One region of the Streptomyces sp. NPDC004539 genome, then DNA from elsewhere that is predicted to be linked to it. Evidence: riboswitches for the same ligand, from Rfam matches in the RefSeq annotation. Region 1 holds a riboswitch; each other region holds the start of a gene.
What was found. A riboswitch is a leader RNA that binds a small molecule or an ion and turns the genes downstream of it on or off. The one in region 1 is predicted to bind cobalamin.
Positions count from the first base shown of each region.

Region 2: linked by a shared signal. The riboswitch ahead of ABZX85_RS02555 (ribonucleoside-diphosphate reductase subunit alpha) and the one ahead of ABZX85_RS48650 (CoA-acylating methylmalonate-semialdehyde dehydrogenase) in region 1 are both predicted to bind cobalamin.
Region 3: linked by a shared signal. The riboswitch ahead of ABZX85_RS43540 (iron ABC transporter permease) and the one ahead of ABZX85_RS48650 (CoA-acylating methylmalonate-semialdehyde dehydrogenase) in region 1 are both predicted to bind cobalamin.

Region 1 is NZ_JBEXLS010000049.1:31,655-41,952, reverse strand. Features, by position in the region: gene ABZX85_RS48655 (acyl-CoA dehydrogenase family protein) at 1-136, opposite strand, end outside; gene ABZX85_RS48650 (CoA-acylating methylmalonate-semialdehyde dehydrogenase) at 140-1,672, opposite strand; cobalamin riboswitch at 1,862-2,046, opposite strand; gene ABZX85_RS48645 (GntR family transcriptional regulator) at 2,094-2,744, opposite strand; gene ABZX85_RS48640 (LLM class flavin-dependent oxidoreductase) at 2,808-4,172, shown strand; gene ABZX85_RS48635 (CoA transferase) at 4,165-5,367, shown strand; gene ABZX85_RS48630 (CoA ester lyase) at 5,378-6,310, shown strand; gene ABZX85_RS48625 (flavin reductase family protein) at 6,291-6,770, shown strand; partial or broken gene ABZX85_RS48620 (ECF transporter S component) at 6,829-6,946, opposite strand; gene ABZX85_RS48615 (MarR family winged helix-turn-helix transcriptional regulator) at 7,090-7,545, opposite strand; gene ABZX85_RS48610 (alpha/beta hydrolase) at 7,611-8,438, shown strand; gene ABZX85_RS48605 (TetR/AcrR family transcriptional regulator) at 8,549-9,172, opposite strand; gene ABZX85_RS48600 (hypothetical protein) at 9,243-9,665, shown strand.
Region 2 is NZ_JBEXLS010000001.1:584,694-594,991, forward strand. Features, by position in the region: gene ABZX85_RS02535 (glycoside hydrolase family 3 protein) at 1-941, opposite strand, end outside; gene ABZX85_RS02540 (GntR family transcriptional regulator) at 1,111-1,875, shown strand; gene ABZX85_RS02545 (DUF3311 domain-containing protein) at 2,002-2,259, shown strand; gene mctP (monocarboxylate uptake permease MctP) at 2,256-3,866, shown strand; cobalamin riboswitch at 4,178-4,310, shown strand; gene ABZX85_RS02555 (ribonucleoside-diphosphate reductase subunit alpha) at 4,440-6,806, shown strand; gene ABZX85_RS02560 (ribonucleotide-diphosphate reductase subunit beta) at 6,806-7,822, shown strand; gene ABZX85_RS02565 (hypothetical protein) at 7,824-8,495, opposite strand; gene ABZX85_RS02570 (cytochrome P450) at 8,564-10,012, opposite strand; gene ABZX85_RS02575 (multidrug MFS transporter) at 10,013-10,298, opposite strand, start outside.
Region 3 is NZ_JBEXLS010000033.1:86,519-96,816, forward strand. Features, by position in the region: gene uvrA (excinuclease ABC subunit UvrA) at 1-1,117, shown strand, start outside; gene ABZX85_RS43535 (RNA polymerase sigma factor) at 1,114-2,097, shown strand; cobalamin riboswitch at 2,162-2,291, shown strand; gene ABZX85_RS43540 (iron ABC transporter permease) at 2,381-3,421, shown strand; gene ABZX85_RS43545 (heme ABC transporter ATP-binding protein) at 3,427-4,182, shown strand; gene ABZX85_RS43550 (ABC transporter substrate-binding protein) at 4,193-5,179, shown strand; gene ABZX85_RS43555 (peptidoglycan-binding domain-containing protein) at 5,176-5,961, opposite strand; gene ABZX85_RS43560 (NAD(P)H-binding protein) at 6,080-6,916, opposite strand; gene ABZX85_RS43565 (AraC family transcriptional regulator) at 7,005-7,835, shown strand; gene ABZX85_RS43570 (alpha/beta hydrolase) at 8,006-8,839, shown strand; gene ABZX85_RS43575 (ankyrin repeat domain-containing protein) at 8,909-9,874, shown strand; gene ABZX85_RS43580 (Dyp-type peroxidase) at 10,110-10,298, shown strand, end outside.

The sequences.
Region 1 (10,298 bases):
GTCCCGCGGCCTTGCGCAGGACGTCGACGGGGAAGTGGTGGTCGCGGTCCCAGTCCAGGGCGTGGGGGGCGAGGTGGTCCTGGGTGAAGTCGAGGGTCGCCTCGACGAGGGCCCGCTGGTCCTCGGTGAGGGTCATGGCTCAGCCCATCGTCGGGATCGTGAAGCTGGCACCTTCCCGCAGGCCGGCGGGCCAGCGTGTGGTGACGGTCTTCGTGCGGGTGTAGAAGCGGATCGCGTCGGGTCCGTGCTGGTTGAGGTCGCCGAATCCGGACCGCTTCCAGCCGCCGAAGGTGTGGTAGGCGACGGGTACCGGGATGGGGACGTTGACGCCGACCATGCCGGTGTGGACGCGGCGCGTGAAGTCCCGTGCCGTGTCGCCGTCCCTGGTGAAGATCGCGACGCCGTTGCCGTACGGGTGCTCGCTCGGCAGGCGCAGCGCCTCTTCGTAGTCGGCGGCGCGGACGACGGACAGGACGGGACCGAAGATCTCCTCCTGCCAGATCCGCATGGCCGGGGTGACCCGGTCGAAGAGGGAGGCTCCGGCGAAGAAGCCGTTCTCGTGGCCGGGGAGGGTGAAGTCCCGTCCGTCGACGACGAGTTCGGCACCCTCCTCGACTCCGAGGTCGACGTAGGAGCGGACGCGGTCCACGGCGTCCCGGCTCACCAGCGGCCCGAAGTCGGCCTCGGGGTCGTCGCTGCGGCCGATCCTGAGGGTGCCGATGCGTTCCTTGAGGCGGGTGACGAGCGCGTCGGCGGTCTCCTCGCCGACCGGGACCGCCACGGAGATCGCCATGCAGCGCTCTCCGGCCGAGCCGTACCCGGCGCCGATCAGCGCGTCGACGGCCTGGTCGAGGTCGGCGTCCGGCATGACGATCATGTGGTTCTTGGCGCCGCCGAAGCACTGGGCGCGCTTGCCGTGCGCGGCGGCGGTGGCGTAGACGTGGGCGGCGACCGGGGTGGAACCGACGAAACCGAGCGCTTCGACACGAGGGTCGTCCAGGAGGGTGTCGACGGCTTCCCGGCCGCCGTTGACGACGTTGAGGACGCCCGGCGGCAGTCCCGCCTCCAGGAAGAGTTCGGCCAGCCTCAGCGGTACCGACGGGTCGCGTTCGGAGGGTTTGAGGACGAAGGCGTTGCCGCAGGCCAGCGCGGGTGCCGCCTTCCACAGGGGGATCATCGCGGGGAAGTTGAACGGGGTGATGCCGGCGACGACGCCGAGCGGCGCGCGCAGGGAGTGGACGTCGATGCCGGTGCCCGCGTTGTCGGTGAACTCCCCCTTGAGGAGGTGGGGGATGCCGGCGGCGAACTCCACGACTTCCAGGCCGCGCTGGAGGTCGCCGTGTGCGTCGGCGACGGTCTTGCCGTGCTCGGACGACAGAAGCCGCGCCAGCGACTCCCGCTCCTGCTCGACGAGTTGGAGGAACTTGAGCAGGACGCGCGCCCTGCGCTGAGGGTTCCACTGCCCCCACTCCCGCTGGGCCTCGGCGGCGTCGGTGATCGCCGCCTCGGTGTCGGCGCGGTTCGCGAGGGGGACGCGGGCCTGTACGGCGCCGGTGTTGGGGTCGTGGACGTCGCCGAAGGCACCGGAGGTGCCGGGGGTGTGGCGGCCTCCGATGAAGTGGGTCAGCTCACGTACGGGAGTGCGGTCTTGGGTGTCTTGCGCGCGGACCATGGGTGCCTGCTCTCGTCAGGGGTCCGGGATGGCGCGCGCCTGATGACCGCACGGCGACGCGGTGGCGTGCGTGCGGACGGGTGAGGCTGCGCGAGATCGCGTATGGCGGAGGGACCGTCAGACCGGTGGCGTGCTTCCGGGGTCGGGTGCGCGTGACGATGCCATGCGTGTCAGCTCCATCCTCGTGGACAACACGGAACATCCCGCGGCCGGTATCCTGACTCCCGGATCAGCGCGCGCCGTCCGCCTTCCCGACATCTCGTCAGTGGCGTACCGCTCGACGGCGAACTCCCCGGTCACAGTGGCGGGACCGCGCCGGAATCGCACCGGCTTCCCTGCACCGCGGGCCTTGTACCCCGACTATATAGTTGGACGTCCTAGTAAATCCAGCGGTCCCGAGCAGATGGCCGGATGACCGGGGTCAGAGCTGTTCGCGAGTGCGGAGCCAGTCCGTCAGGGCCTCTCCCGCCGCCAGGACGTGCTGTTCCGCCACGGTCCGCGCCCGTGCGGCGTCCCGCTGCCGCAGACAGTCGAGCAGTTCGTCGTGTTCCCGCTGGTTGTGGACGGGGATGACAGCGAGGAAGTTCGACGGGACGAGTCGCAGCGCCTGCCGCAGGAGAGGCAGCAGGTGCGGCACACCGGCCGAGGTGTTGACGATGTGATGGAAGCGCCAGTTGGCGTCGATCAGCTCGGAACCGGGGGGCGTGACCGCGAGGGTGCCCGTGATCTTCGCCAGCTCCTCCAGGGCGTCCGGCGTGATCCGCCGCGCCGACCACTCGGCGGCCTTGCCGCTGAGGGTGGCCAGGATCGCGAAGTTGTCCAGCGTCTCGCCGGGGGTCGCGCCGATGACCTTGACACCGCTGCGGGGAGCGATCTCCACGAGCCCCTGGAAGGAGAGTTCGAGCAGCGCCTCGCGCACCGGGGTGCGGCTGATGCCGAACTCCTCGCAGATCCCGTCGAGGTCGAGGCGGGCGCCGGCGGGGAGGGCGCCGGTGAGGATGCGGTCGCGCAACTCCCGTTCCGCGCGCTGCCGTACGGTTCCACCGATCGCGTCGGCCAGCTTCTGCCTCATGCCGTTACGATATCAGCGATGGGGTATTGAATCTAATATTTTAGATGTGCCATCGTCGAGACCATGAGCCGACAGTCAGGCGACCGGTTGGCACTGGTCGCGTTCATGCAGGCAGGCAACACGTCCGTCTACGCAGGGTCCTGGCGTCACCCGGCCACCGAACACCGCTACCTCGACGCGTCGTACTACGCCGATCTCGGCCGGCTCCTGGAGCGCGGCCTGTTCGACCTGATGTTCTTCGACGACCGCCTCGCGATGCCCGGCATCCACGGCGGTTCCGTCGCCGACGCGGTCCGCCACGGCGCCAGGCCGGTCAAGCTCGACCTGAGCGTCGTCCTCGGCGTCCTCAGCCAGGCGACCTCGCTCATCGGCCTGGGAGCCACCTACTCCACCACCTACTACGCGCCCTACCACGTCGCGCGGACCTTCGCGACGCTCGACCACCTCAGCGCGGGCCGCGCCGCGTGGAACGTCGTGACCTCGGTCAACGACCGCGAGGCGCAGAACTTCGGCGCCGCGAGCCATCTGAACCCGGCCGAACGCTACGACCGCGCCGACGAGTTCCTGGAGGTCGTCACCGGCCTCTGGGACACCTGGGACGACGGCGCGCTGATCCGCGACCGCGCCTCCGGCGTCTACGCCGACCCCGGCAAAGTCCGTGAACTCGGCCACCACGGCGCCCACTTCGAATCCCGGGGTCCGCTGACCGTCCCTCGCTCCCCGCAGGGACACCCGGTGATCCTCCAGGCCGGCTCCTCGGGACGGGGGCGCGACTTCGCCTCCCGCTGGGCGGAGCTGATCTTCACCGGCGACCCCGGCATCGAGATAGCCCGCGCGCACTACGCGGACCAGAAACGCCGGATCGCCGAGACCGGACGCGACCCGGCGTCGGTGCGGATCTGCCCCATGGCCTACACCGTCGTCGGGGAGTCGGCCGCGCACGCCGCCGAGCGCGAGCGGATGTTCCTCGACGACCTGGTCCACCCGACGGCGTCGCTCACCCTGCTGTCCGAGCTGATGAACTACGACTTCTCGGCGCACGACCTCGACGAACCGGTCACGGACGAACTCGTCGAGAAGTCGACCGGCATCCGCGGCCTCGTCCAGAACCTCCGGGCGCACATCGGCGGCACCGTCCGCATCCGCGACCTCGCCGGACACCGCGCGACCCTGCTCCAGGGGCCGCGTTTCGTCGGCACGGCGACGCAGGTCGCGGACCAGATGGAGGAGTGGTTCACGACCGAGGCGTGCGACGGGTTCGTCCTCGCCGCGACCCATCTCCCGGGCGCCTTCGAGGACTTCGTTCGCATAGTGGTACCCGAGCTTCAGCGCCGGGGACTGCACCGCACCCGGTACAACGGCACAACTCTGCGGGACCATCTGGGACTTGAGCGCCCTCCGGTGTCCCGGGGGTCCGTCCGTGTCTGAGCCGCCGTCCGCACTGCGCGGGATACGGGTCGTCGACGCGGCCACCCTGGTCGCCGGGCCCCTGGCCGCCACCCACCTCGGGGAACTGGGTGCCGAGGTCGTCAAGGTCGAACAGCCCGGCAGCGGCGACCCGTTGCGGACCTGGGGTGACCTCAAGGACGGCTGGGGACTTGTTTGGAAGAGCGTCAGCCGCAACAAGAAGTGCGTCACCCTCAACCTCCGCACACCGGACGGCCAAGACCTGCTGCACCAACTCCTCGACCACGCCGACGTCCTCGTCCTCGGCAGCCGCCCCAGCGCCCTGGACCGCTGGCACCTCTCCCCCACCGACGTCCTCTCCCGCCACCCCCGGCTGGTGATCCTGCACGTCACCGGGTACGGCGCCGGCGGCCCGCACAGCGACCGGCCCGGGTACGGGACCCTCGCCGAGGCCATGAGCGGCTTCGCGCACCTGGTCGGCGAACCCGGCGGTCCCCCCTCGCTGCCGCCGTTCATGCTGGCCGACGGCGTCGCCGCACAGACCGCCACGCACGCCGTCCTCGCCGCGCTCTACCACCGCGACGTGCACGGCGGCGCCGGCCAGATCGTGGACGTCAACCTGATCGAACCCCTCGCCCGCCTCATCGAGTCCGCGACCCTCTCCTACGACCAGCTCGGCATCTCGCCGGTCCGCTCCGGCAGCCGCTTCGACGCGAGCGCGCCGCGCAACTGCTACCGATGCGCCGACGGCGGCTGGCTCGCACTGTCCTCGGCCTCTCCGCGCATGGCGCAGCGCGTGTTCACCGTCGTCGGCCGCGCCGACCTGGCCGCCGATCCCGGCTACTACGAACCCGCGGGCCGTGCCGCGCGCGGCGACGAGATCGACAAGGTGGTCGCCGACTGGGTCGCCGAACGCCCCCTGGCCGAGGCGCTGGCCGCGTTCGAGGACGGCGGCTGCGCGGTGGCCCGCGTCTACGACGCCGAGGCGCTCCTGAACGACCCGCACCTCACCGCGCGCGGCACCTTCCCCGTGATCGACGACCCCGACCTCGGACCCGTCCGCGTCCAGGCACCCGCCACACGCCTGAGCTCGACCCCAGCCACCGTACGCGGCCTCGGCCGGGCGCTCGGTGCCGACAACGACCACGTGTACGGCGGCCTCCTCGGCCTCGACGCCACCCGCCTCGCCGCCCTGCGCGCCGCCGGAACCATCTAGGAGCCTCTCCATGCCCGCACGTGCTCCCCGTATCCGCCGCTCGGAGCTGGCCACGCCCGCCAGCAGCGAGAAGATGCTCGCCAAAGCGCCCGGTATCGGCGCCGACCTCGTCTTCATGGACCTCGAAGACGCCTGCGCGCCCAGCGCGAAGATCCAGGGCCGGGCGAACATCGTCAAGGCACTCAACGAGTACGACTGGGGTGACACCGTCCGTGCCGTGCGGGTCAACGGCCTCGACACGGTGTGGTGCCACGACGACGTCATCGAGATCGTCTCGGCCGCCGGGCACAACCTCGACGTGATCATCGTCCCCAAGGCGCGCACCGCCAGGGACGTGTGGTGGTTCGACACCCTGCTCGGCCAGTTGGAGGCCAAGCTCTCGCTCCCCCACCGCATCGGCCTCGAAGTCCTCATCGAGGAGGCCGAGGGGCTCGGCAACGCCTTCGAGATCGCCGCCGCCAGTCCCCGGCTGGAGGCGGTCATCCTCGGCGCCGGGGACCTGTCGGCGTCGCTGCACGCCCGCGTCGACACCAACTTCCGGCCGGTGCGCGGCTATCCCGGCGACTTCTGGCACTACGCGCGCGCGACCGTCGTCGCCGCCGCGCGCGCCGCCGGCATCGACGCCGTCGACTATCCGTTCCCCGACTTCCGGGACGAGGAGGCGTACCGGGGCGACTGCGACGCGGCGTCCCAGCTCGGCTTCGACGGCAAGTGGTGCATCCATCCGTCCCAAGTCCCGCTCGCCAACGCGGCGTTCGCGCCGACGCCGGAGGACGTCGCGTGGGCGGAGGCCACCCGGGACGCGTACCGCGCCGCCGAGGCCACGGGGGTCGGTGCGATCGCCGTCGACGGGACGCTGGTCGACGCGGCGCACATGCGGCACGTCGAGACGATCCTGCGGCGCGCGCGGCGGAGGGACCACGATGTCCACGGTCACCAGTGAGGAGTACCGCGACCTGATCGGCCGCTTCGCGAGCGGCGTCACCGTGGTCACGACCGTCAGCGACGGCGTCCCCTACGGCACCACGGCCAGTTCGGTGACGTCCGTCTCCCTGGACCCGCCGATGCTGCTGGTCTGTATGAACAGGGCCTCCGCCACGGGCCGGGCGATCTCCGCGACCGGTCACTTCGCGGTGAACATCCTCGCCGAGGACCAGTCGGCGCTCTCCCGGCACTTCGCCCGTCAGGGCTCCACGTTCGACACGTACCGCTTCCGCCCCGGCGGGCGCGGCGCCCCGGTGCTCGCCGGCGTACTGGCGAGCTTCGAGTGCCGGGTCACCGACGAGGTCGCCGCGGGGACCCATGTCGTGGTCGTCGGGGAGGTCGAGGAGGCGGTAGGACGTGCCGGGCTGCCGCTGGCGTACTTCCGGGGGCGTCTCGGCCGGCTGTCCGTGGGTGACTGAACTTCAGGTCCGCCGGGCCGGTATCCAAGCCGAGGGAGGTGGCGAGGTGGCAGTGTCACTGTTCGGTGAAGGGCAGGCCGGGGAGGTAGGCGAGGGAACTGTTCGGGTCCACGGACGGCGAGTATCAAGATCTCCCGGCGATCGGTCGCCCGGGGCAGGAACTCGGCGAGCACGCCGGGCGGGAGTCCGGCCACCGCCTCGCCCGCGCGATCTGCCACGGCGGCGCGGACGCTCTGGAGAACGACGACCGGGACGAGGAGCGGTCGGGGTGGGGCCGCCCCGCATCAGCGGAACCGTCAAAGAGCCGCGCCGAGGCCCTTCAGCCTGAAGCCGCCCGCCCGACGGACTCCAGTACCGAGGTCAGAAAGCGGCGCACTGTCTCCAACTCGCCCGCCTCGAAGCCTTCCGCGACCACCATCACCTCACCGATCACCGGCCCGAAGAAGGCCCATCCCAGCTCCCTGGCCTTCTCCTCCACCTCCAGCAGCACGCGTCGCCGGTCGGCCGTGTCCCTGCTGCGCCGGACCAGTCCGAGCCGCTCCAGGCGATCCACCAGGGCAGTGGTCCCGGCGGAGTTCAGTCGCAGCTGCCCGCCGAGCCACCCGGGCGTGGCCCGCTCACCGGAGCGTTCCGCGTCCAGCAGGTGGATCAGCGCGCGCACATCCGTGGGATGCAGCCCGTGGCGCGCGGCGAACTCGGCGCCGAGCAGGTCGAACTCCACGGTGACCGCGCGCAGCAGGTGAACCAGTCCCATCACCGGGCTCTGACCGTCCATGGACACTCCTCGAAATCCCGTAATATCTCGCTGAACGAGATTATCGCCTGGCGAGAGGAACGTTCGTGTCCCTGACCGCCTTCGACCTTGCCTACGACGAACTCCGCGCCCGCTGGCCCGAGTCCACAGAGGAGCGCGATGTCGCCACGCCGTACGGGAGCACCCGGGTCCATGTGTACGGCACGCCGGACGGCAGCCCGCTGGTGCTGCTGCCCGGCGGCTCCGCCACCGGCCTCGCCTGGTTCGCCAACGCGCCGGCCCTCGGTGAGCGATACCGGGTGCATGCGGTAGACCTGCTGGGCGACGCCGGCCGCACCGAACGCCGGGGCACACCCTTGAGGAATGCCGACGACCTGACGGCCTGGCTCGACGCGCTGCTGGACGGCCTCGGGCTCGCCCGCACGCACCTGTGCGGCCACTCGTACGGCGCCTGGCTGGCCGCCAGGTACGCACTGCACGCACCACGCCGTGTGGACCGCCTCGCCCTCGTGGACCCCACCCAGGTTTTCGCCGGATTCCGCCCCGGCTACCTGCTGCGCGCGCTCCCCTCCCTGATCCGTCCGAGCGAGGCCCGCGCTCGCGCGTTCCTGGCCTGGGAGACGGCAGGCACACACCCGGACGAGACCTGGCAGCGCCTCTACGCGCTGGCCACCACCGTTCCCGGCCGGAAGCTCGTCACCGGCGTCCGTCCCCGGACCGCCGACCTCCTCATGCCGGTCCTGGTCCTGCTCGCGGAACACAGCCGCGCCCACAACGTCGCCAAGGTCGCCGACCGAGCCCGCCGGATGCTCTCGCAGGGCGAGGTGACAGTGCTCCCCGGAGCCACCCATCACTCCCTGCCGCTCACCGAACCGAAGCAGCTCGACGACCGGCTGACGACCTTCCTGGACTGACCATGCCAAACGCCAGCGATCTTCGAGACCCCCAAGTCGCCAGGTTCACGAAATCGGTCATCTCTTCAGCACAATGACCTGGCTCCGGGGGCCCTCGTCCTGACCGCCCATCACGAGGCGTCTTCATCGTGATCGAGGAGGGACATCCCTGATGCCAGAACGCGGGCAGCGTCGGCGAAGTACTGCTCGTCGGCGCCAGGGGCAAGACCGAGCGGGACGCCCTGGCCGAGGCCGACGAACAGCGCCCTGAGCGCGGTGGTCAGGCGTTGCGCCTGTTGCGGCGTCACGACGGTTCCGTTGTGCGGCCTTCCGGTGAACAGCTCGATCAGATGGTTCTCCTGCGCTCGGACGGACGCGGCCAGCTGGGACCCCAGCTCCCGGTCATGCAGGGCCATGTCCAGCAAGGTCACCTGGAGCGACAGGCCGGACAACGCGTCCGGGGCGTCACAACTGCGCCGACAGTAACGGGCGAAGGCGTCGACCGCTTCCAGCAGATCAAGTCCCGCGGGAACCGCCTGCTCGATCTCCTCGTAGTACGGCCGCAGATGGTCGGCGACCAGGGCGACCACCAGGCCGTTCTTGCTCCCGAACAGTGAGTAGATGGCGCCGGTGGTCAGGTCGGCGCGTTCGGCGATCTCATCGAGCTTGGCCCGGTATCCGTCCCGGGAAACGACCTGGAACGCGGCGTCCAGCAAGGCACGGCGGTTGCGCTCCTTGGCCTCCGCTCTCGTCATTCTCATAGTTTCATTATTACCGTAATCTCGTTACGGAATCAGTTCAGGACAAGCTTCGAGGAGGACGCCCATGGTCCAGGTCGTGGCATCGCGGATCACCCGCCAGACGGTGGGGGCCGTCGCCGACGGCGCCTTCAAGGTGCTGCTCGCCGTTGCCTACATCGCCGGCGCCGCCCCACTCGCCCGGTTACTCGGCACGCCGACCTGGCTGATGGCCGTCTCAGGCGTGGCCCTGCTGATCAGCGGCGGCATCGAGATCGGATACACGCGCAGCCGGTCGATGCGCACCTACACGCAGCTCATGATCGCCTACGACAGCGGCTGGGTGCTGACAGCCCTGACCGGCCTCCTGATGGCGCGACAGGGCAGCACCACCGGGGGTGAAGTCTGGATGGGGTATCAGGCAGCCGCCCCCATCGCGTTCGCCGCACTGCTGATCGCCGCCGCCCCTGCACAGACGGCTTCCGGCACTCAGCCCGACACCTCGGTTTGAGCGAGGTCCGGCCAAGACCAAGGCGAAGAGGACGATCTCGACGCCGACGGTTCCGCCGGTGCCCGAGCACAGCCAGGGGCACCTTGACCGGGGCGTTCGGGTCCGCAGCGTCCTGCACGTGGACGACGGCTGGAGCGGAGACGAGGGCCACGGTAACGACGGCGACCTGGCCGGCTTCGACAAGCGGGCCCCCGCCGCTCTGGACCCACCCGGACCTCTACGGCCGGTTCGAGTCGGACATGAACTCAGACCTCGCTCTCGCTGCCACGGCGTCCATAGCGTCCGGCCCCCACACTGCGCCCGAGACTGAAGTCGCCAGACCAGCGGCGGGCGATAAGAAGCTGCTGTCTTCCCGGTCGTAATCGCTGAGTTTCCGCTGATCATGCATGGTGTTGTTGTTCCCGAGGGAGGGTTCGGACGTTCAGTTCGTTCTCGGTGATACGGAGGTAGCCGGTGGCGTCGGTGATGGGCTTGCTGGAGGAACAGGAGACCGCTGCGCGGGCGGCCCATTACCCCGTCAACTGGACAAGTTGACCGGTACGACGCTCATGACTATGACACCTCAGGTCCGAAGGAGGACTGGAAACGGCACATCGGTGACGTCAGAGCACAGTTGGTCCCGCTGCCCGCCGA
Region 2 (10,298 bases), on a different contig from region 1:
TCGGTCAGGGCGTCGCGCAGGCGCCGTACCGTGCCGTCGTCGTCGAGACCGCCCCCCACGCAGATCGCGTCGGCGCCGGAGGCGATCGCGAGGACCGTGCCGCGTTCGATGCCGTACGTGTCGGCGATCGCCCGCATCTCCATGCCGTCGGTGATGATCAGCCCGTCGTAGCCGAGGTCGCGGCGCAGGAGCCCGGTGAGGACGGGCCGGGAGAGGGTCGCCGGGCGGGCCGGGTCCAGGGCCGGGGTGAGGATGTGGGCGGTCATGATCGCGCGCGTCCCGGCCGCGATCGCCGCGCGGAACGGCGGCAGGTCCCGGGCGGCGAGCGTGTCGTACGGCACGTCGACGCGCGGCAGCGACTCGTGGGAGTCGACGGACGTGTCACCGTGCCCCGGGAAGTGCTTCGTGCAGGCGGCGACCCCGGCGGACTGGAGGCCGGCGACGTACGCGGCGGTGTGCCGGGCCACCAGCCCGGGGCCGGCGCCGAAGGAGCGTACGCCGATGACGGGGTTGCCGGGGTCCGTGTTGACGTCGGCGGAGGGCGCCCAGTCGAGGTTCACCCCGCACGCGGCGAGCCGGCGCCCCAGCTCGGCGGCGACGGACCGGGTGAGCTCCACGTCGTCCACGACCCCGAGCGCGAGGTTGCCCGGGAAGGAGGAGCCCCGGCGCGCTTCGAGGCGGGTGACGTCGCCGCCCTCCTCGTCGATCGCGACCAGGACGTCCGGCCGGACCTCGCGCAACCGGGCGGTCAGCCCGGCGAGCTGCCCCGGGTCCTCGATGTTGCGGGCGAACAGGCCGACCGAGGCGAGCCCCTCGTCGAGGCGGCGCAGCAGCCAGTCGGGGGCGGTCGTACCGGTGAAGCCGGGCTGGAGGACGGCGAGGGCGTCCCGGGCCACAGTCGTCTCTGCCAAGACCACCCTCCGAATGGTGTAGACCAGCATCGCGAGCTTGGACCGGACCAAAGGCCGTGTCAAGGCCCGGGACGCCGTACGCAGGGAGTTCTTACCAGGACCGACCTCGCCGTACAGGCACCCGTACACACGATCCCGTGCCACGATGTGAAGTCGCGGCCGACGGGAGGTCGGCCCGTGCGAGCCGGGAAGGCAGGCCATGAGCGCCGACGTCAGCAGTGCGGAGAACGAGGGTGGGGCGACCGTCCGTACCGCGCGCGTGCCCAAGTACTACCGTCTGAAGAAGCATCTGCTGGACATGACGCGGACCCAGGCGCCCGGCACCGCGGTCCCGCCGGAGCGCACGCTCGCGGCCGAGTTCGACACGTCCCGCACGACGGTCCGCCAGGCCCTCCAGGAGCTGGTCGTCGAGGGCCGGCTCGAACGCATCCAGGGCAAGGGCACGTTCGTCGCCAAGCCGAAGGTCTCCCAGACCCTCCAGCTGACCTCGTACACCGAGGACATGCACGCGCAGGGCCTGGAGCCGACCTCGCAGCTCATCGACATCGGGTACGTCACCGCGGACGACCGGCTCGCCGAGCTGCTCGACATCGCGCCGGGCGGACGCGTGCTGCGCATCGAGCGGCTGCGGATGGCCAACGGCGAGCCGATGGCCATAGAGACGGCCCACCTCAGCGCCAAGCGCTTCCCGGCCCTGCGCCGCTCCCTCGTCAAGTACGCGTCCCTGTACACCGCCCTCGCCGAGGTGTACGACGTCCGGCTCGCGGAGGCCGAGGAGACGATCGAGACGTCGCTGGCGACGCCGCGGGAGGCGGGCCTGCTGGGGACGGACGTGGGGCTGCCGATGCTCATGCTGTCCCGGCACTCCCTCGACCTCCGGGGGGAGCCCGTGGAGTGGGTGCGGTCGGTGTGGCGGGGGGACCGGTACAAGTTCGTGGCGCGGCTGAAGCGGCCCGTGGAGTAACCATGGAGTGACACAGGATCAGGACGATCTGCGAACAAGGCTTCCCCTGTGCTTATCCGTCACTTAGATTGCCTGCGCATTGCATTGGTGATCACTGGTGATCTCAGCGAGGGGACGGAGCCGCCGATGTCAGACACCCCACCGAAGGCCGGGGAACCGGTGGTGACGCCCTTGCGCGTCGTCATCGCCCTGTGCCTGTTCGCGCCCTTCGTGGCGCTGCTGTGGGTCGGTTCGTATGCCGATGTGAACCCGCGGTTCATCGGCATCCCGTTCTTCTACTGGTACCAGATGCTGTGGGTGCTGGTCTCCACGGTGCTGACGATGACCGCGTACCAGCTCTGGCAGCGTGACCAGCGCGCCCGCAAGGGGGGTGCGGCGAAGTGAACGACGGTGTGAACGGCGTCGCGCTCGGCGTCTTCATCTTCTTCTTCCTGGCCGTCACGGTCATGGGGTTCCTCGCGGCGCGCTGGCGCAAGGCGGAGAACGAGCACTCCCTGGACGAATGGGGGCTCGGCGGGCGGTCGTTCGGGACCTGGGTGACCTGGTTCCTGCTCGGCGGGGACCTCTACACGGCGTACACGTTCGTCGCGGTGCCGGCGGCGGTGTACGCGGCCGGCGCGGCCGGGTTCTTCGCGGTGCCGTACACGATCCTCGTCTACCCCCTCATCTTCACGTTCCTGCCCCGCCTGTGGTCCGTCTCGCACAAGCACGGGTACGTCACCACGTCCGACTTCGTGCGCGGGCGGTTCGGGTCCAAGGGGCTGTCCCTCGCGGTCGCCCTCACCGGCATCCTCGCGACGATGCCGTACATCGCGCTCCAGCTCGTCGGCATCCAGGCGGTCCTCGACGTCATGGGCGTCGGGGGCGGCGAGGACACGAACTGGTTCATCAAGGACCTGCCCCTGCTGATCGCCTTCGGCGTGCTGGCCGCGTACACGTACTCCTCGGGGCTGCGGGCACCGGCGCTGATCGCGTTCGTCAAGGACACGCTGATCTACATCGTCATCACGGTCGCGATCATCTACATCCCGATCAAGCTGGGCGGGTTCGACGAGATCTTCGCGAAGGCCGGGGAGAAGTACGAGGCCGCCGGGGCCGGGGGGCTCGTGCCGGCGCAGGGCGCGCAGTGGACGTACGCGACGCTCGCGCTCGGTTCGGCGCTGGCGCTGTTCATGTACCCCCACTCGATCACGGCGACTCTCTCCTCCCGGAGCCGCGACGTCATCCGGCGCAACACGACGATCCTGCCGCTGTATTCCCTGATGCTGGGGCTGCTGGCGCTGCTCGGGTTCATGGCCATCGCCGCCGGGGTGAAGGTCAAGAACGGGCAGCTGGCGATCCCTCAGCTGTTCGAGAACATGTTCCCGGACTGGTTCGCGGGGGTCGCGTTCGCGGCGATCGGGATCGGGGCGCTGGTGCCGGCCGCGATCATGTCCATCGCGGCGGCCAACCTCTTCACGCGGAACATCTACAAAGACTTCATCAAGCCCGACGCGACGCCGGCGCAGGAGACCAAGGTCTCGAAACTGGTCTCGCTGCTCGTGAAGGTGGGCGCGCTGGTCTTCGTCCTGACGATGGACAAGACCGTCGCCATCAACTTCCAGCTCCTCGGCGGGATCTGGATTCTCCAGACCTTCCCGGCCCTCGTCGGCGGTCTCTTCACCCGCTGGTTCCACCGCTGGGCCCTGCTGGGCGGCTGGGCGGTCGGCATGCTCTACGGCACGATCGCCGCGTACGGCGTCGCCTCGCCGACCCAGAAGCACTTCGGCGGCAGCTCGAAGGAGATCCCCGGCATCGGTGAGATCGGCTACATCGGCCTCACCGCCTTCGTCCTGAACGTCGCGGTCACGGTGGTCCTGACGTTCGTCCTGCGGGCGGCCAAGGCCCCCGACGGCATCGACGAGACCCGCCCCGAGGACTACACAGCGGACGCGGGCGACCCGGGCGTCCAGACGGAGCTACCTCCGGCGACGTCGGGAGCGGCCCACTAGGCAGGTGCGGCACCGTCGTGGTTGCTCGCGCCCGCGCGGCGGTAGCCGCAGATCGATACAGCCCCGCGCCCCTGGAAGATGCGCTCCGCGCGCTTCCAGGGGCGCGGTCCTGTGTCGCACGACCCGCAGCGAACCACCGTCGGCCACCACCCCCAGGGGCGCGGGGAACTGCGCGACCAGCCACAGCGGGCCCGCAGTCGGCAGCCCGCAGCACGCCCCACCCCCTCCCCCGCATCACAATTCTCACCCGACAGTTGACACTCCGAAGCCGACACGACACAACATCTGGGGGTGCCACCACAACCCGGCACTAGATGTATGCTCATGCTCGCTGTCGCCGCAGGGGAATCCGGTGTGAATCCGGAACTGTCCCGCAACGGTGTACTTGTGCGCATACGCACACGAGAGTCAGTCCGAGGACCTGCCGACAGCACACGCGCCCAGCCGTACCCAGGACGGCTCGGCGTGCCCTGACGTCCGGGCCTCGCGGAGTGGGCCGGGGTGCAAACGCGCCGTGCGTTCGCGCTGCCCTGCCCTCCCCCAGGCCCCCTGCCGAGCGAGGGAGAGCCTCACGTGACGATCGCGCCAGTCGAACCGGTTTCAGAGGTCCAGGCGGTCGAGACCGAGAACGACGGTCCCGGAACCGCGCTGCTGCGGACCCTGACGGAGCTGACCGCCGACCTCCCCGACGCCGACCCCGGCCGGGTCGCCGCCGCCGCCCTGCGGGGCCGCTCCGCGCGGGCGGACGAGGCCGAGTTGCGCGAGCTCGCGACCGAGGCCGCCGCCGGCCTGATCTCCGAGGACCCGGCGTACTCCCGCCTCGCCGCCCGCCTCCTGACGATCAGCATCCGCGCCGAGGCCGCCTCCCAGGGTGTGACGACCTTCACGGAGTCGGTCTCCGTGGGTCACCGCGAGGGCCTCATCGCCGACCGCACCGCGGAGTTCGCCGCCCTGCACGCCACGTACCTCGACGGCCTGATCGACCCCGCCGCCGACGACCGCTTCGGCTACTTCGGCCTGCGCACCCTGCACAGCCGTTACCTCCTGCGGCACCCGATCACCCGCAAGGTGATCGAGACCCCCCAGCACTTCCTGCTCCGGGTCGCGTCGGGCCTGGCCGAGGACAGCACCGTCCGCGCCCTGGACGAAGTCACCGCGCTGTACGGCCTGATGAGCCGGCTCGACTACCTCCCCTCCTCCCCCACCCTCTTCAACTCCGGCACCCGCCACCCGCAGATGTCGTCCTGCTACCTCCTCGACTCCCCCGTCGACGAGCTGGACTCCATCTACGACCGCTACCACCAGGTCGCCCGGCTGTCGAAGCACGCCGGCGGCATCGGTCTGTCGTACTCCCGCATCCGCTCCCGGGGTTCGCTGATCCGGGGCACGAACGGGCACTCCAACGGCATCGTGCCGTTCCTGAAGACGCTGGACGCGAGTGTGGCGGCCGTCAACCAGGGCGGTCGGCGCAAGGGCGCGGCGGCGGTCTACCTGGAGACCTGGCACTCCGACATCGAGGAGTTCCTGGAGCTGCGGGACAACACCGGTGAGGACGCCCGCCGGACGCACAACCTGAACCTCGCGCACTGGATTCCGGACGAGTTCATGCGCCGGGTCAACGCGGACCAGGAGTGGTCGCTGTTCTCCCCGTCGGACGTGCCGGAGCTGGTCGACCTGTGGGGCGACGAGTTCGACGCGGCGTACCGCGCGGCGGAGGCGAAAGGTCTCGCCAGGAAGACGATCCCGGCGCGTGACCTGTACGGCCGCATGATGCGGACGCTCGCGCAGACCGGCAACGGCTGGATGACGTTCAAGGACGCCGCGAACCGTACGGCGAACCAGACCGCCGAGCCGGGGCACGTCGTGCACTCCTCCAACCTCTGCACGGAGATCCTGGAGGTCACGGACGACGGCGAGACGGCCGTCTGCAACCTGGGTTCGGTGAACCTGGGCGCGTTCGTGACCGGTGGCGACATCGACTGGGAGCGGCTGGACGAGACCGTCCGCACCGCCGTGACCTTCCTCGACCGCGTCGTCGACATCAACTTCTACCCGACCGAGCAGGCGGGCCGCTCCAACACGAAGTGGCGTCCGGTGGGCCTGGGCGCGATGGGTCTCCAGGACGTCTTCTTCAAGCTGCGCGTCCCGTTCGACTCCGCCGAGGCGAAGGCCCTGTCGACGCGGATCGCCGAGCGGATCATGCTGGCCGCGTACGAGGCGTCCGCGGACCTCGCCGAGCGGTCCGGTCCGCTGCCCGCGTGGGAGAAGACCCGTACGGCGCGTGGTGTGCTGCACCCCGACCACTTCGGCGTCGAGTTCACGTGGCCGGAGCGGTGGGCGGCGCTGCGGGAGCGGATCGCGTCGACCGGGCTGCGCAACTCGCTGCTGCTGGCGATCGCGCCGACCGCGACGATCGCGTCCATCGCGGGCGTCTACGAGTGCATCGAGCCGCAGGTGTCCAACCTGTTCAAGCGCGAGACGCTCTCCGGTGAGTTCCTCCAGGTCAACTCGTACCTGGTGCAGGATCTGAAGGACCTCGGCGTGTGGGACGCCCGGACCCGTGAGGCGCTGCGCGAGGCCAACGGCTCGGTGCAGGACTTCGTGTGGATTCCGGACGAGGTGCGGGCGCTGTACCGCACGGCGTGGGAGATCCCGCAGCGCGGTCTGATCGACATGGCCGCCGCGCGGACGCCGTACCTGGACCAGGCGCAGTCCCTGAACCTGTTCCTGGAGACGCCGACGATCGGCAAGCTCTCCTCGATGTACGCGTACGCCTGGAAGTCCGGGCTGAAGACGACGTACTACCTGCGCTCGCGCCCGGCGACGCGCATCGCCCGCGCCGCCCAGGCGCAGGCCCCCATCCCGGTGCAGCAGGCCACGGACCCCGACGCGGTCGCCTGCTCCCTCGAAAACCCCGAGTCCTGCGAGGCATGCCAGTAATGACCACCGAAGCCCAGAAGAACCTGCTCGACCCCGGCTTCGAGCTGACGCTTCGTCCGATGCGCTACCCGGACTTCTACGAGCGCTACCGGGACGCGATCAAGAACACGTGGACGGTCGAGGAGGTCGACCTCCACTCGGACGTCGCGGACCTCGCGAAGCTGTCGCCGATGGAGCAGCACCTCATCGGCCGGCTGGTGGCGTTCTTCGCGACGGGTGACTCGATCGTCGCGAACAACCTCGTGCTGACGCTGTACAAGCACATCAACTCCCCGGAGGCGCGGCTGTACCTGTCGCGTCAGCTCTTCGAGGAGGCCGTGCACGTCCAATTCTATCTGACGCTGCTCGACACCTACCTGCCCGACCCGGAGGACCGCAACGCGGCGTTCGCGGCGGTCGAGAACATCCCCTCGATCCGCGAGAAGGCCGAGTTCTGCTTCAAGTGGATCAACGAGGTCGAGAAGCTGGACAGCCTCCAGACGCAGGCCGACCGGCGCCGCTTCCTCCTCAACCTGATCTGCTTCGCCGCGTGCATCGAGGGCCTGTTCTTCTACGGTGCCTTCGCGTACGTCTACTGGTTCCGCAGCCGGGGTCTCCTGCACGGCCTGGCGACCGGCACCAACTGGGTGTTCCGGGACGAGACGATGCACATGTCGTTCGCGTTCGAGGTCGTCGACACGGTCCGCAAGGAGGAGCCGGAGCTCTTCGACGAGGCCCTCCAGCAGCAGGTCACCGACATGCTGAAGGAGGCCGTCGAGGCGGAGCTCCAGTTCGCCCGCGACCTCTGCGGCGACGGCCTGCCCGGCATGAACACCGAGTCGATGCGCCAGTACCTGGAGTGCGTCGCCGACCAGCGCCTGGCCCGCCTCGGCTTCGCCCCGGTCTACGGCTCCGAGAACCCCTTCTCCTTCATGGAGCTCCAGGGCGTCCAGGAACTGACCAACTTCTTCGAGCGCCGCCCGTCCGCGTACCAGGTCGCCGTGGAGGGCACGGTCGACCTGGACGAGGACTTCTGAGCTACTTCAGGGTCACGGCGACCCCGGCCGACGCGGCGGAAGCGACCGCGTCCGTGCCGGGGTAGTACCACCGCCAGCTCCCCGAGGCCGTCACCGCGACCTCGGTGCTGATCTTCCCGGCGCCGCCCGTCTTCACGGTCCTCACCGTGCTGTACCGGGCGGCGCCGTTCTTCCTGAACTGGAGCATCGCCGTCTGCTTCGCGTACCCCTGGTACTTCCGGCTCTCCCAGTTGGCCTGCGTGAGCTGCCCGGTGACGGCGATCCGGGTGCCCTTGCCGGCCTTGGCGGGTGCGGCGACGGTGAGCTTGGCCGCCCGCCGGACCTTGTAGGCGGCGGCACCGTAGTAGACCCGGTGGTCACCGTCCTGGGCCTCCACGCTCAGGTTGACCGTCCACTCCCCGGCGACCCGGTTGCTGTCGATGTCGTCGCTGTCCCGGATCCAGTAGGCGTCGGCGGTCATCGTCCCGGTGCACACGGACGTCGTCCTCGACTTCTTGACGCAGGTCGTCCCGCTCCACTCGACGAACCCGTAGAGGTTGGACCGGTTGAACGTGCTCAGCCGCCTGAGCCCTTTGATCCCGGAGTCGTCCTTGACGGTGACGGCGATCGGGTAGGAGATCCGGCCCGCCGTCCCGACCGTGACGCTCCTGCCGCCGTTGACGACGGTCGACACCAGGGTGACGTTCCCCCTGCCCTCTCCGGGAACCGGCGCCGCGTGTGCCCCGGTCGCCGTCACCAGCGTCAGGGCCGCGGCACCACCGGCCGCGGCCCAGATTCTTCCGCTTCTTCCTCGCACGAACCCCCCTTTGTCACAGGTTCCGTGAGGATATCCGCCCCCTGCCTGGCCACCGGCCGCAGCCTCAGGTCCCGGGGGCGCAGGGTGATGCCGATGCGGTGGCGGGGGTCCGAGTCCTTTGTCTGCTCGAAGGTGAACGCCGAGGCGATGGAGGCGGTGAGGAGGGTCATCTCGGCCATGGAGAAGTGGTCGCTGGGGCACTTGCGGTTGCCGACGCTGAAGGGGCTCATGGCGTGTTTGGGGACCTCCTCGGAGGCGCCGGGGAGCCAGCGGTCGGGGGTGAAGCGTTCGGCGTCCCGGTAGGAGCGGGGGTCGCGCTGGACCGCGTAGGGGCTGTAGACGATGTCGGCGCCGGCGGGAATGCGGTATCCGCCCAGGGTTGTGTCGGTGACCGCGCGCCGGGTCAATATCCATACGGCCGGATAGAGCCGCAATGTCTCCACGACGACATTCCCGGTGTACGCCAGACTGCGGACGTCGTCGAATCCCACGGGCCGGTCGCCCGCCACGTTTTTCACCTCGTCCCGGATCTTGTCGGCGTGTTCGGGGTACTCGGTGAGCACCAGCAGCAACGACATGATCATGGAGCCGACGGTTTCGCTGCCCGGGGTGAGTATCGCGATGACCTGGTCGTGGATCTCCTGTTCTCCGATGGGTTCGCCATTCTCGTCCGTCGCCTCCAGCAAAGCCGTCAGCAAATCGTCCGGCTTTTGACGGGATGCCCGGCGGTCGGCGACGATCTCGTCGACCAGGAGGTGCAAATCGGCCAGCGCCCGGTTGAATTCCCGGTTGGCCGGAAGCGGCACGCGATAAAGCGGCCCGAGCGGCACGACCATGCGCTGGTACATACCGCGGAAGAGGCTCGCGAGGTCCGCGCAGATCCGGTCGGCCCGCTCGTCCATGTAACTCCCGCGCATGAGACAGCGCGCGGCGATCCGGGTGGCGACCCGGAACGACTCGGCGGTGACGTCGAGGACGTCCGCCCCGCGCCACCGCTCGACCACCGCCCGCGCCTCCTCCTCCATGATCGGCCCGTACCCGGGTATCGCGTCGAGCCTGAACGCGGGCTGTATCGTGCGGCGTTGGCGCCGGTGCAGGGGCCCGTTGGCGGTGGCGACCCCCTCCTTGCCGAGGAGGCTCTCCAGCGACTCCCACAGCGGCCCGGCGATGATGTAGTCGGGGCTGAGGGCGACCTCGCCGACGAGTTCGGGCGCGGTGACGGCGTACACCGTCTTGGGGCCGAGGCCGAGCCGGACGACGTCTCCGTGGTCACGCAGTCCGGCGAAGAACGCCAGCGGCGAGCGGGCCAGTTTCCAGCCGTGCCCGAGGAGCGGGAGGCCGCCGCCGGCGAGGGGCGGCTCCGCCGGTGCGGGGCGTACCGATTCGAGGGTCATCTATTTCTCTCCCGCCGGATCGTCGTCGACATAAGGGGGTGTGGACCGGTCGTCCCAGCTGTCGACCGTGTACCGGCCGGACTCGTGGTGGAACCAGTACGCGGAACTGAACCAGTTCCGCATGTTCTCCAGACAGGCCAGTACGGCGTCGCGGATTTCCTTGTCGCCGATTCCGGCCGCGAACGTCCGCGTCTCCCGTTCGGCGTCGAGGAAATCGGCGATGCATTCGAGGACTCGTCGCCTGAGTTCCTCCACCGACTCTTCCAGGGTGAGCCCCTCATGGACG
Region 3 (10,298 bases), on a different contig from region 1:
CGTCCACGCCGGCACGGTCGCCGAACTCCTCGCCCACCCCGACTCGTTGACCGGCGCCTACCTCTCGGGCCGCCGCCGGATCGCCGTACCGCGAGAGCGCCGCACCCCCGACCCGGAACGGCTGCTCACTGTCCACGGCGCCCGCGAGCACAACCTCCGCGACCTCACCGTCTCCTTCCCCCTCGGCCTGTTCACCGTCGTCACCGGCGTCTCGGGCTCCGGGAAGTCCACGCTGGTCAACGACATCCTGCACACGGCCCTCGCCCAGCGCATCCACCGCGCCCACCGCGTCCCCGGCCGGCACCGGACGATCACCGGCGCCGAGGACCTCGACAAGGTCGTCCAGGTCGACCAGTCCCCGATCGGCCGCAGCCCGCGCTCCAACCCGGCGACGTACACAGGGGTGTTCGACCATCTGCGCAAGCTGTTCGCGCAGACCCCGGAGGCGAAGGTCCGGGGCTACGGGCCCGGCCGCTTCTCGTTCAACGTCAGAGGGGGCCGCTGCGAGAGCTGCCTCGGCGACGGCACGATCAAGGTGGAGATGAACTTCCTGCCGGACGTGTACGTGCCGTGCGAGGTGTGCGGCGGCGCGCAGTACAACAGGGAGACCCTGGAGGTGAGTTACAAGGGCAAGTCCATCGCGGACGTCCTCGCGATGACCGTCGCGCAGAGCCGGGACTTCTTCGAGGGCCACCAGATCATCTCCCGCCACCTGCGCACCCTCGACGAAGTCGGCCTGGGATACGTCGCGTTGGGCCAGCCCGCCACCACCCTCTCCGGCGGCGAGGCGCAGCGCGTCAAACTCGCCGCCGAACTCCAGCGCCGTACGCGTGGCCGCAGTCTCTACGTCCTCGACGAACCCACCACCGGACTCCATGTCGCCGACGTGGAACGGCTGCTGACGGCCCTTCAGGGACTCGTGGACGGCGGCGACACGGTCGTCGTCATCGAACACAACCTGGACGTCGTCAAGGCGGCCGACTGGCTGATCGACATGGGCCCGGACGGCGGACACCGCGGCGGACAGGTCGTCGCCGAAGGCACCCCGGAACAGGTCGCCGCCCACCCCGCCTCCCACACCGGCCGGTTCCTGCACTCCCTCCTGGAGACGCCGTGACCCTCCTCGACCTGGAGCAACCCGTCGTGGCGGCCGAGGAGGACGCCGACGCCCCCGAGCCCCGGCTCACCACCGCCGGCGCCTCCGACGACCCCGTCAAGGACTACCTCCGCCTCATCGCCCGCGTCCGCCTCCTCACCGCCGAACAGGAGGTGGACCTCGCCAAACGCGTCGAGGCGGGCCTGTACGCCGAGCAGCTCCTCACCGAGGAGAACCCCTACGACACAGCCGAGTTGAGGCTCCTCGCGGCGGACGGGCAGCGGGCCAAGGCCCACCTCGTCGAGGCCAACCTCCGCCTCGTCGTCTCCGTCGCCAAGCGGTACACCGGACGCGGACTCGCCTTCCTCGACCTGATCCAGGAGGGCAACACCGGCCTCATCCGGGCCGTCGAGAAGTTCGACTACACCAAAGGGTTCAAGTTCTCCACGTACGCCACCTGGTGGATCAAACAGGCCGTCAGCAGGGCCCTCGCCGACCAGGGGCGCACGATCCGCGTCCCCGTCCACGCGGTCGAGATCATCAACCGTGTCGCCCGCGTCCGCCGGGAGATCCTCCACGACACCGGAGTCGAACCCACCCCCGAGCAACTCGCCGCGAAGGCCGACGTGTCGGTGGAACGCCTCGCCGAACTCGACGGCTACACCAGGGAACCCGTCTCCCTCGACACCGCCCTCGCGGACGACTCCGGCACCGAGTTCGGCGACCTCATCGTCGACACGGACATCCCCTCCCCGGTCGAACAGGTCACCTTCGGCCTCCTCCAGGAGGCCCTGCGCACGATGCTCGACGCGATGACCGCCCGCGAGGCCGGCATCATCTCGCTGCGCTACGGACTGTTCGGCGGCCGGCCCCGCACCCTGGAGGAGATCGGGCACGTCTACGGCGTCACCCGCGAACGCATCCGCCAGATCGAGGCCAAGACGATGTCCAAACTCCGCCACCCCTCCCGCTCCCAGGCGCTGCGGGACTACCTCGACTGACGGCCTCGCCCGCATACGGGACGGCGGCCCCCTGCGGAGCCGGCAGCCTCTTGCAAACACCGCGAAACGGTTTGTTAGGCTCCGTTCGCCTCCCGCGGGGGAAGTCCGGTGCGAATCCGGCGCTGACCCGCAACGGTGTGCGCGGAATCCTTTCCGCGCGAGCCCGATCGCCCACGGCCGGCACGCGACCCGTACGACCGCTCGCCGTGGACTGCGAGAGGGACCCGCAAGGTGCCTTCCCGCGCGACGCCCTCCCCTCGGCGGCCTCACCCGAAGGACCGCCGTGCGCCGAACGCCCCTCGCGCTGCTGACCGTCGCCCTCGCCCTCCTCCTGCTGCTCTCCCTGCTCGCGGGAGTCGCGCTCGGCTCCTCCGACATCGGCGTCGGCGACTCCCTGCGCCTCCTGTGGGCCGGCCTCACCGGCGGAACCGTTTCCGCACAGGACGCCGCCGACTACACCATCGTCTGGGAGATACGCCTGCCCCGCGTCGTCCTCGGCGCGGTCGCCGGCGCCGGCCTCGCCTCCGTCGGCGTTGCCGTCCAGGCCATGGTCCGCAACGCCCTCGCCGACCCCTTCGTCCTCGGCATCTCCTCCGGCGCGGCCGTCGGCGCCAACGCCGTCATCCTCATGGGCGCCTTCGCCGCACTCGGCGTCTGGGCCCTGTCCGCCGCCGCGTTCGGCTCGGCCCTCGCCGCGATGGTCCTCGTCTACGCGGTCGCCCGCACCCCGCGCGGCCTCACCCCGCTGCGCCTGATCCTCACCGGGACGGCGCTGGCGTACGGGTTCGAGGCGCTCACCACCGTCATGGTGTTCAGCGCCACCCGCGGCGAGGCGGCCCGCTCGGCGATGATGTGGCTGCTCGGCAGCCTCGGCGGGGCGACCTGGGCGCAGGTGCCGATCGCCGCCGTCACCGTCGCCGCCGGGTGGACGTGGCTGCGCCGCCGGGCCGGGGCGCTCGACGCGATCGCGATGGGCGACGAGACGGCGGCCTCCCTCGGGGTGCGGCCCGGCCGGCTGCGGCGGGAGCTGTTCGTCGTGACGGCCGCCGTCACCGGGACCCTCGTCGCGGTCAGCGGCGCGATCGGCTTCGTCGGCCTGATGGTCCCGCACCTCGTACGGATGGCCGTCGGCGCGAGCCACCGCCGGGTGCTGGCGCTCGCCCCGCTCGCCGGAGCCGTCCTCCTGGTCTGGGCGGACATCCTGTCCCGGCTGCTCGTCGCCCCCGCCGAACTCCCGGTCGGCGTGATCACGGCCGTGGTGGGGGTGCCCGCGTTCCTGCTGCTGATGCGGCGCGGCGGCCACGCCTTCGGCGGAAAGTGGTGACCGGCATGCGCCTCGACCTCGACGGCGTGACCGTCTCCGCGGCCGGCACCCGCCTCGTCCACGACATCCGCCTCACCGTCGAACCCGGCACGGTCGTCGGCCTCGTCGGCCCCAACGGCAGCGGCAAATCGACCCTGTTGAGATGCGTCTACCAGGCGCTGCGCCCCGACACGGGCACGGTCCGCCTCGACGGCGAGGACCTGCGGACGACGTCCCCGCGCGCCGCCGCCCGGGTGCTGGCCGCGCTCCCGCAGGAGTCCGGCGCCGAGTTCGACTTCACGGTCGCCGAGGTCGTCGCGATGGGCCGCCTCCCGCACGAGCGGCGCGGCGTCGGCGAGGACCGGAAGATCTGCGCGGAGGCCATGGCGGCGACCGGCGTCGGCCACCTCGCCGACCGGGGCTTCCTCGCCCTGTCCGGCGGCGAACGCCAACGCGTCCTGATCGCACGGGCGCTGGCCCAGCAGCCGCGCGTCCTGGTCCTCGACGAACCCACCAACCACCTCGACATCAGCCACCAGTTGGACGTCCTGACCCTCGTCCGGGACGCCGGGCTCACCGTCCTCGCCGCCCTGCACGACCTCAACCTGGCCGCCGCGTACTGCGATCGGCTGTACGTCCTCGCGGACGGCCGGCTCGTCACCTCCGGGACCCCCGAGGACGTGCTGCAACCGGCTCTGCTCGCCGAGGTGTTCGGCGTCCGCGCCCATCCCGTGCGCCACCCCGTCACCGGTGCCGTGCAACTCCTCTTCGACCGCCTGTAAGGAACCCCCCATGCGCTCCTTCCGTCAACTCGCCGCCGTAGCCCTGTGCCTGGCCGTCACCGGCTGCGGCGCCTCCGTGGAGAAGACCTCCACTGCGGCGGCCTCGGCCAAGCCGGTCACCATCACGAACTGCGGGAAGAAGGTCACCTTCGACCACGTCCCCGAACGGGTCGTCACCAACGATGTCGGCATCACGGAGCTGATGTTCGCGCTCGGCCTGGAGGACCGGATGGCCGGGTTCGCGATGCCCGACGACAAGGGCGATCTGACCGATGTGCCGTGGAAGGACGGCTACCAGAAGGTCAAGTGGCTCTCCAAGGACCAGCTCACCAAGGAGAACGTCCTCGACGCCCGCGCCGATCTGGTCTTCGCCGGCTGGAACTACGGCTTCCGCGAGGACAGCGGCTTCACCCCCGACGCCCTCGCCAAGCTCGGCGTCCCCTCCTACATCCTCACCGAGTCCTGCCGCAACGGCCGTACCGAGACCTCGCGGGGCATCATGCCGCCCCTGGAGGCGCTCTACACCGACCTCACCACCCTTGGGCAGCTCTTCGGCGTCGAGCAGCGCGCGGCGGCCCTGATCGCCTCCTTCAAGAAGGAGATAGCCGCCGTCCAGGCCCCCGCGAAGCGGCCCAAGGTGTTCCTCTACGACAGCGGCCAGGACTCCCCGTTCACCTCCGGGAAGTACGCCGCGCCCGACCAGATCATCAGCGCGGCCGGCGGTGAGAACGTCACCCACGACGTCGACGACTCCTGGACGACCGTCGGCTGGGAGACCGTCGTCGCCCGGAACCCGGACGTCATCGTCATCTGCGACTACGGGGACGTCAGCGCCGAGCAGAAGCGGAAGTTCCTGCTGTCGTACGCGCCGCTCAGGAACGTCGCCGCCGTCAGGAACAAGCGGATCTTCGTCCTCGACTACGTCGACCTCGTCGAGAGCCCCCGCAACCCGTCGGCGATCGCACGGCTCAACGCGTATCTGAAGACGGTCGCCTAGGGTTCGCGCGTCTCGGACTCCAGCGAGGCGCGGGTCGCCGGGCCGTACACGCCGGAGTCGTCCGAGAGGATGAGGCGGGTGAACTGGTAGGTGCGGACGGCGCTCTGGACGCTCTCGTCGTAGACGCCGGTCGCCTCGCCGTCGTAGCGGCCGATCTGCTTGAGGCGGAGCTGGAGTTCCCGCACCTGCGGGCCCGTGTCGCCGAGGCGCAGGACGCGCGGGGTCTCGTCGCCGTCGCCCTGGGTGGGGGTGGGGTCCGGGGCGGTGGTGGGGGAGGCGGCCGAGCCCGATGTCGGGGTCGACGTGGGGGCGGTCGACGGGGAGCCGGTCGGGGAGGCCGTGGCGCTCTGCGTGGACGACGCCGAGGACGACGGGCTCGTGGACGTGGAGGGGCTGGGGGAGCCGGGTGTCTCCGTCGCGCTGGCGGAGACCTGGTCCGGGACGCTCTCGCGCAGGTCGTCCTGGAGATGGTCGGCGCGGGACGGCGTCTGGTACATCGAGACGCCGACGAGGACGCCCGCCGCGATCGCGAAGGTGGCGGCGGAGACGGTGACCAGGGCGATCCGGCTGCGCTTGGCGGGGGGCTTGTCGTCGGCGTCGGAACCGGCCTGAGGGAGCAGCACGGTGTCGGGCTCGGGGTCGGGCTCAGGGAAGTCGCCCGGGCCGGAACCCTCGCCGGGCGCGGGGAGGAAGCTGTACCCCGAGTCCTGGGCAGCCTCCGGGGCGGACTCCCTGGTTCCGTCGTCGTCGCCGGACACCGCCCTGCCGTTGTGTTCAGTCACGCCTGGTCCCTCTCCATGAGATCTCCGATCCTATGCGGAAGTCCCACTTTCAATCTTCACGGGTCTCCACAAGTGGAGGGCCCGGCACGGGAGTTGGGACCGGCGGCGCCTGTCCGGCCTACCGGCTCCAGGCCCCGGAGGCCGCCGCCCGCGCCGCGTACTCCGTGAACGAGACCGGCTCCCGTCCCAGCAGCCGCGCCACCGTGTCGCCCGGCGCGGCCGTGTGCCCGTCGCGCATCACCGCGAACAGGGCGTCGAGTTCATGGACCGCCTCCTTCGCGAACCCTTCCTCCAGCAACTCGGCACGGTACTCCTCCGGCGTCAACTCCTCGTAAGCAATGGGCCGTTCGGCCGCGCGGGCGATCTCCGCGACCGCGTCCGCGAAGGTCAGCGCCCGCCCTCCCGTCAGCTCGTACACCTCCCCTTGGAGCCCCCGCGACGTCAGCAGGACCGCCGCGACGTCCGCGATGTCCCGTACGTCCACGAAGGGTTCGGGGACGTCACCGGCCGGCAGGGCGAGCCGCCCGGCGCGCAACGGGGCCCGCCAGAGGTCCTCGTCGAAGTTCTGGTGGAAGTTGTTGGGCCGCAGGACCGTCCACTCGACGCCGGACTCCCGAACGGCCTTCTCCCCGGCGGTCATTCCCCGGAAGGTGTCCGCCGGAGCCCGGTCCACGCCCCGCCCGGACAGCGCCGTGAACCGGCGGACCCCGGCGTCGACCGCCTGCCGGACGAAGGGCTCGGCGAGCGCGGGGTCCTCGGGCGCCAGCAGATGGACGGCGCCGATGCCGTCCAACGCCCGCGCCCACGTGTCCTGTTCGGCCCAGTCGAAGCGCGCCGCGCCGGTCCGCGACACCACCCGCACCCGCCGCCCGGCCGCCCGCAGCGCCGGGACGAGCCGCCGGCCCACCTTTCCCGTCGCGCCCAGTACCAGAATCGTGTCCGTGGAGTTCGTCATGCCCCTCAGTCAACTGGGGCGTCAAACCGGGGGACATGGCCGATCGTCCGCGGGAACTGCCTGATCGTCCAGGCCCTAGGGTGTCCCCATGGAGCCGTTCGACGATCTGTTGCAGGGCGTGCGCGCGGACGGGGCCGGACTCCGCCGCACCGACCTCCCACCGCCGTGGTCGCTCCCCCTGGGCGGCGGCAACTCCCTCACACTGTGCGTGGTGTTGGGCGGCACGGCCCGCCTCGACCGGGGCGAGGAGGTGCGGGCCGGCGACACCGTCGTCGTCCGGGGCCCCGACACCGTGCGCCTGCGCTCCGACACGGACCGCGCGACCCTGCTCACCGGCGTGTACGACGCCCGGGGCGCCGTCGGGAGACGGCTCGTCGGGGTGCTGCCGGGGGTGATGGTGGTCCCCGGCGACGACGACTGCGCGCCGCTCCTGGACTTCCTCGCCGGACCGGCCGACGGCGGCGCACCCGTCGTCCAGGACCGGCTGCTGGACTGGCTGCTGGTGTGCGCGCTGCGCGGCTGGTTCGACCGGCCCGGGAACGTGCCGCCGGGGTGGTTCGGGGCGCTCGGGGACGAGGTCGTCGGGCCGGTGCTGCGGGTGATGCACGCGTCCCCGGAGCGCGCGTGGACGCTCGTCGGGCTGGCCGCCGAGGCGGGCGTGTCCCGCACGACCCTCGCGGACCGCTTCGTCCGCCTCGTCGGCACCCCGCCGCTGACCTACCTCACCGTCTGGCGGATGAACCTCGCGGCGGACCTGCTCACCGGGACCCGGGAGACGGTCGGCGCGGTCGCCCGGAAGGCCGGGTACGCGGACGCGTTCGGGTTCAGCGCCGCGTTCAAGCGGGTGTACGGGGTCAGCCCGAGCGTCTACCGCAGGTCCCGGGCGCCCGAGACGACGGCCGGCAGCGGGACCGGCTGATAATCTCACCGCGGCCGTGAACCGTCGCGGCCGTCGACCGAGGAGGTGGGACCCATCACCGCAGGACCAGGCAGGGCACTCACCCCCGACGACACCGGCCGGCGCGTCTGACCCGAGGTCGACCACCGGGAGTGCCCTGGGAAACCGGCACCCCGAAAGGCCAGCACCTCATGACGTACGACGCCTTCCCCGCCCCCGACGGCACCCCGCTCGCCCTCCACGCCACCGGCGACGGCACCCCCCTCGTCTGCCTTCCCGGCGGCCCCACCGACTCCGCCTACCTGGGCGACCTCGGCGGCCTCACCGCCCGCCACCGGCTGATCCGCCTCGACCTCCGGGGCACCGGCCGCTCCGCCGCCCCGGCCGACCCCGCCTCCCTCCGCTGCGACCGCATGGCCGACGACGTCGAGGCGCTCCGCGTCCACCTGGGCCTCGAAAGGATGAATCTCCTGGCCCACTGCGCGGGCGCGAACCTCGCCGCCCTGTACGCGGAACGCCACCCGGGACGCGTGCACCGCCTGGTGCTCGTCACCCCCAGCACCCGCGCCGTCGGACTGCCGGTCCCCGGCGGACTCCGGCTGGCCACGGCCCGGCTGCGGCACACCGAACCCTGGTTCCCGGAGGCGTACGCGGCCCTGGAGGCGATCGTCTCGGGACACGGGGACGACTGGGAGGCCGTCACCCCCTTCTCGTACGGCCGCTGGGACGCGGCGGCGCGGGCACATCACGCCGCCGAATCACTTGATCCGGTGATTCTCGGGGCGTACGGGGCTGACGGCGCGTACGACCCGGCACGCACGCGTGCGGCACTCGCCGGGTTCGGGGCGCCGGTGCTGGTGGTCGCGGGGGAGGTGGACGTGGTGGCCCCGCCGAGGGTGGTGAAGGAGTTCGCCGGGCTGTTCCCGGGGGCGGAGTTCGTGGTGCGGGAGGGCGGCGGGCACTTTCCGTGGATGGACCGGGCCGAGGAGTTCGCGCAGGTCGTGGACGGGTTCCTGCGGGAGTAGGGGGCGTTGTCAGTGGCGTCTGCGAAGGTGGGGGCAGTGGCGATCGACGAGGGAAGGAAGGGCGCTGGGATGGGCGGGGGAATCTGGGAGGGGATGCGGTGGGAGGAGTGGCGGGACCGCGAGAGCGTCCGCGCGCGGCTCGACGCGGGGGCGGACCCCGAGAGCTGGTCCAGCGGCGGACGGCCCCTCCACCAGGCGGCGTTCGCGGGCTCCCCCGAGGTCGTCGCCGAGATCGCCGCGCGCGTCGCCGACGTGGACGCCCTCCAGGAGGGGGTGACGGCCCTGTGGGAGGCGCTGGTGTACGGCCGGGTCGACAACGTCCGCGCGCTCGTCGCCGCCGGTGCCGATCCCTGGCTGCCCCAGCTCGGCGGCTGGTCCCCGGGGCGCCTCGCCCTCGCGGGACCGACACCGGAACTCTTCGAACTTCCCCCGGGACAGCCCGGCTTGACCGAGCCGGAGCGCCGCGCGGCCGACGAGGGGGCCCGGCTGCTGTCCGCCCTCGGGGAGTTCTACCACGACGGCATGAGTGTCGCCTGCGTCGCCGGGATCGACGCCGACGAGGCCGTACGGCGCCTGGAGGCGGGAGAGGTCGACCCCGAGACGCTCGACGAACTCCTCGCGGACCCCTACGACTTCGACATGGACGAGAGCCTGCTGATCGTGGGGGTGACGACCGTGCCCGGCGGGTGCGTCGTGTCCCAGGCGTGGGGGTACGGGGCGTCGATGCCGGGCGTGCTGAAACTGCTGACCGGGGGGACGCGCGGGTACGGGGTGTACGCCAATCCGAAGAGCGGCAACCAGGGCCGGATCTTCCGGGACGGCGTGGCCGAAGGATGGGATCTGCACCCCGGGGGCGGGCCGTACCAGGGTGACGGCCCCGAAGAGGTCCTGGCGAGCTACCTCTACCACGTCGAGCCGATGGCGTACGCCTGCTCCTGGGCCGGACTGCGGCCCGAGGACGCGCGGGCGTTCACGGGGACGCCGGACAGGTGGGTGGCGCTGCCGGACGGGGACTACTGGGACTGGAAGGAGTAGAGGCAGCCGGAGCGCACGGGCGCCGTGCGCACAACCGTGCGACCCGTGGGCGCCGTTGGCGGGGCGCGGGGGAGAACGGATGGTGGAAGCCGTCACTCCGGACAGGCGCTTCGGGAGGGGGCCCGCCGGGCATGGTCACTGGGGCGGTCCGCCCGGTCGAAGGCGCCTGGGCTCGGACATCAGCACATTTCGTACGTCACCGGACCCGCAGCAGGGGTCCGCAGGGAGGGGAGCCATGTCGTCGTCCTGGTCTGCTTCGGAACACCGACCGGATGAGGAACGGGCACAGCCTGTCGTGGGACCGGCGGGGACCCCGGCCTCCGCCGCCGTCTTCCTGGTCCTCACCGTCGAACCCGGCGGCGAACCCGTGGTCCGGGACCTGCTCGCCGGCCTCGCCGGACTGGTCAGATCGGTCGGCTTCGGA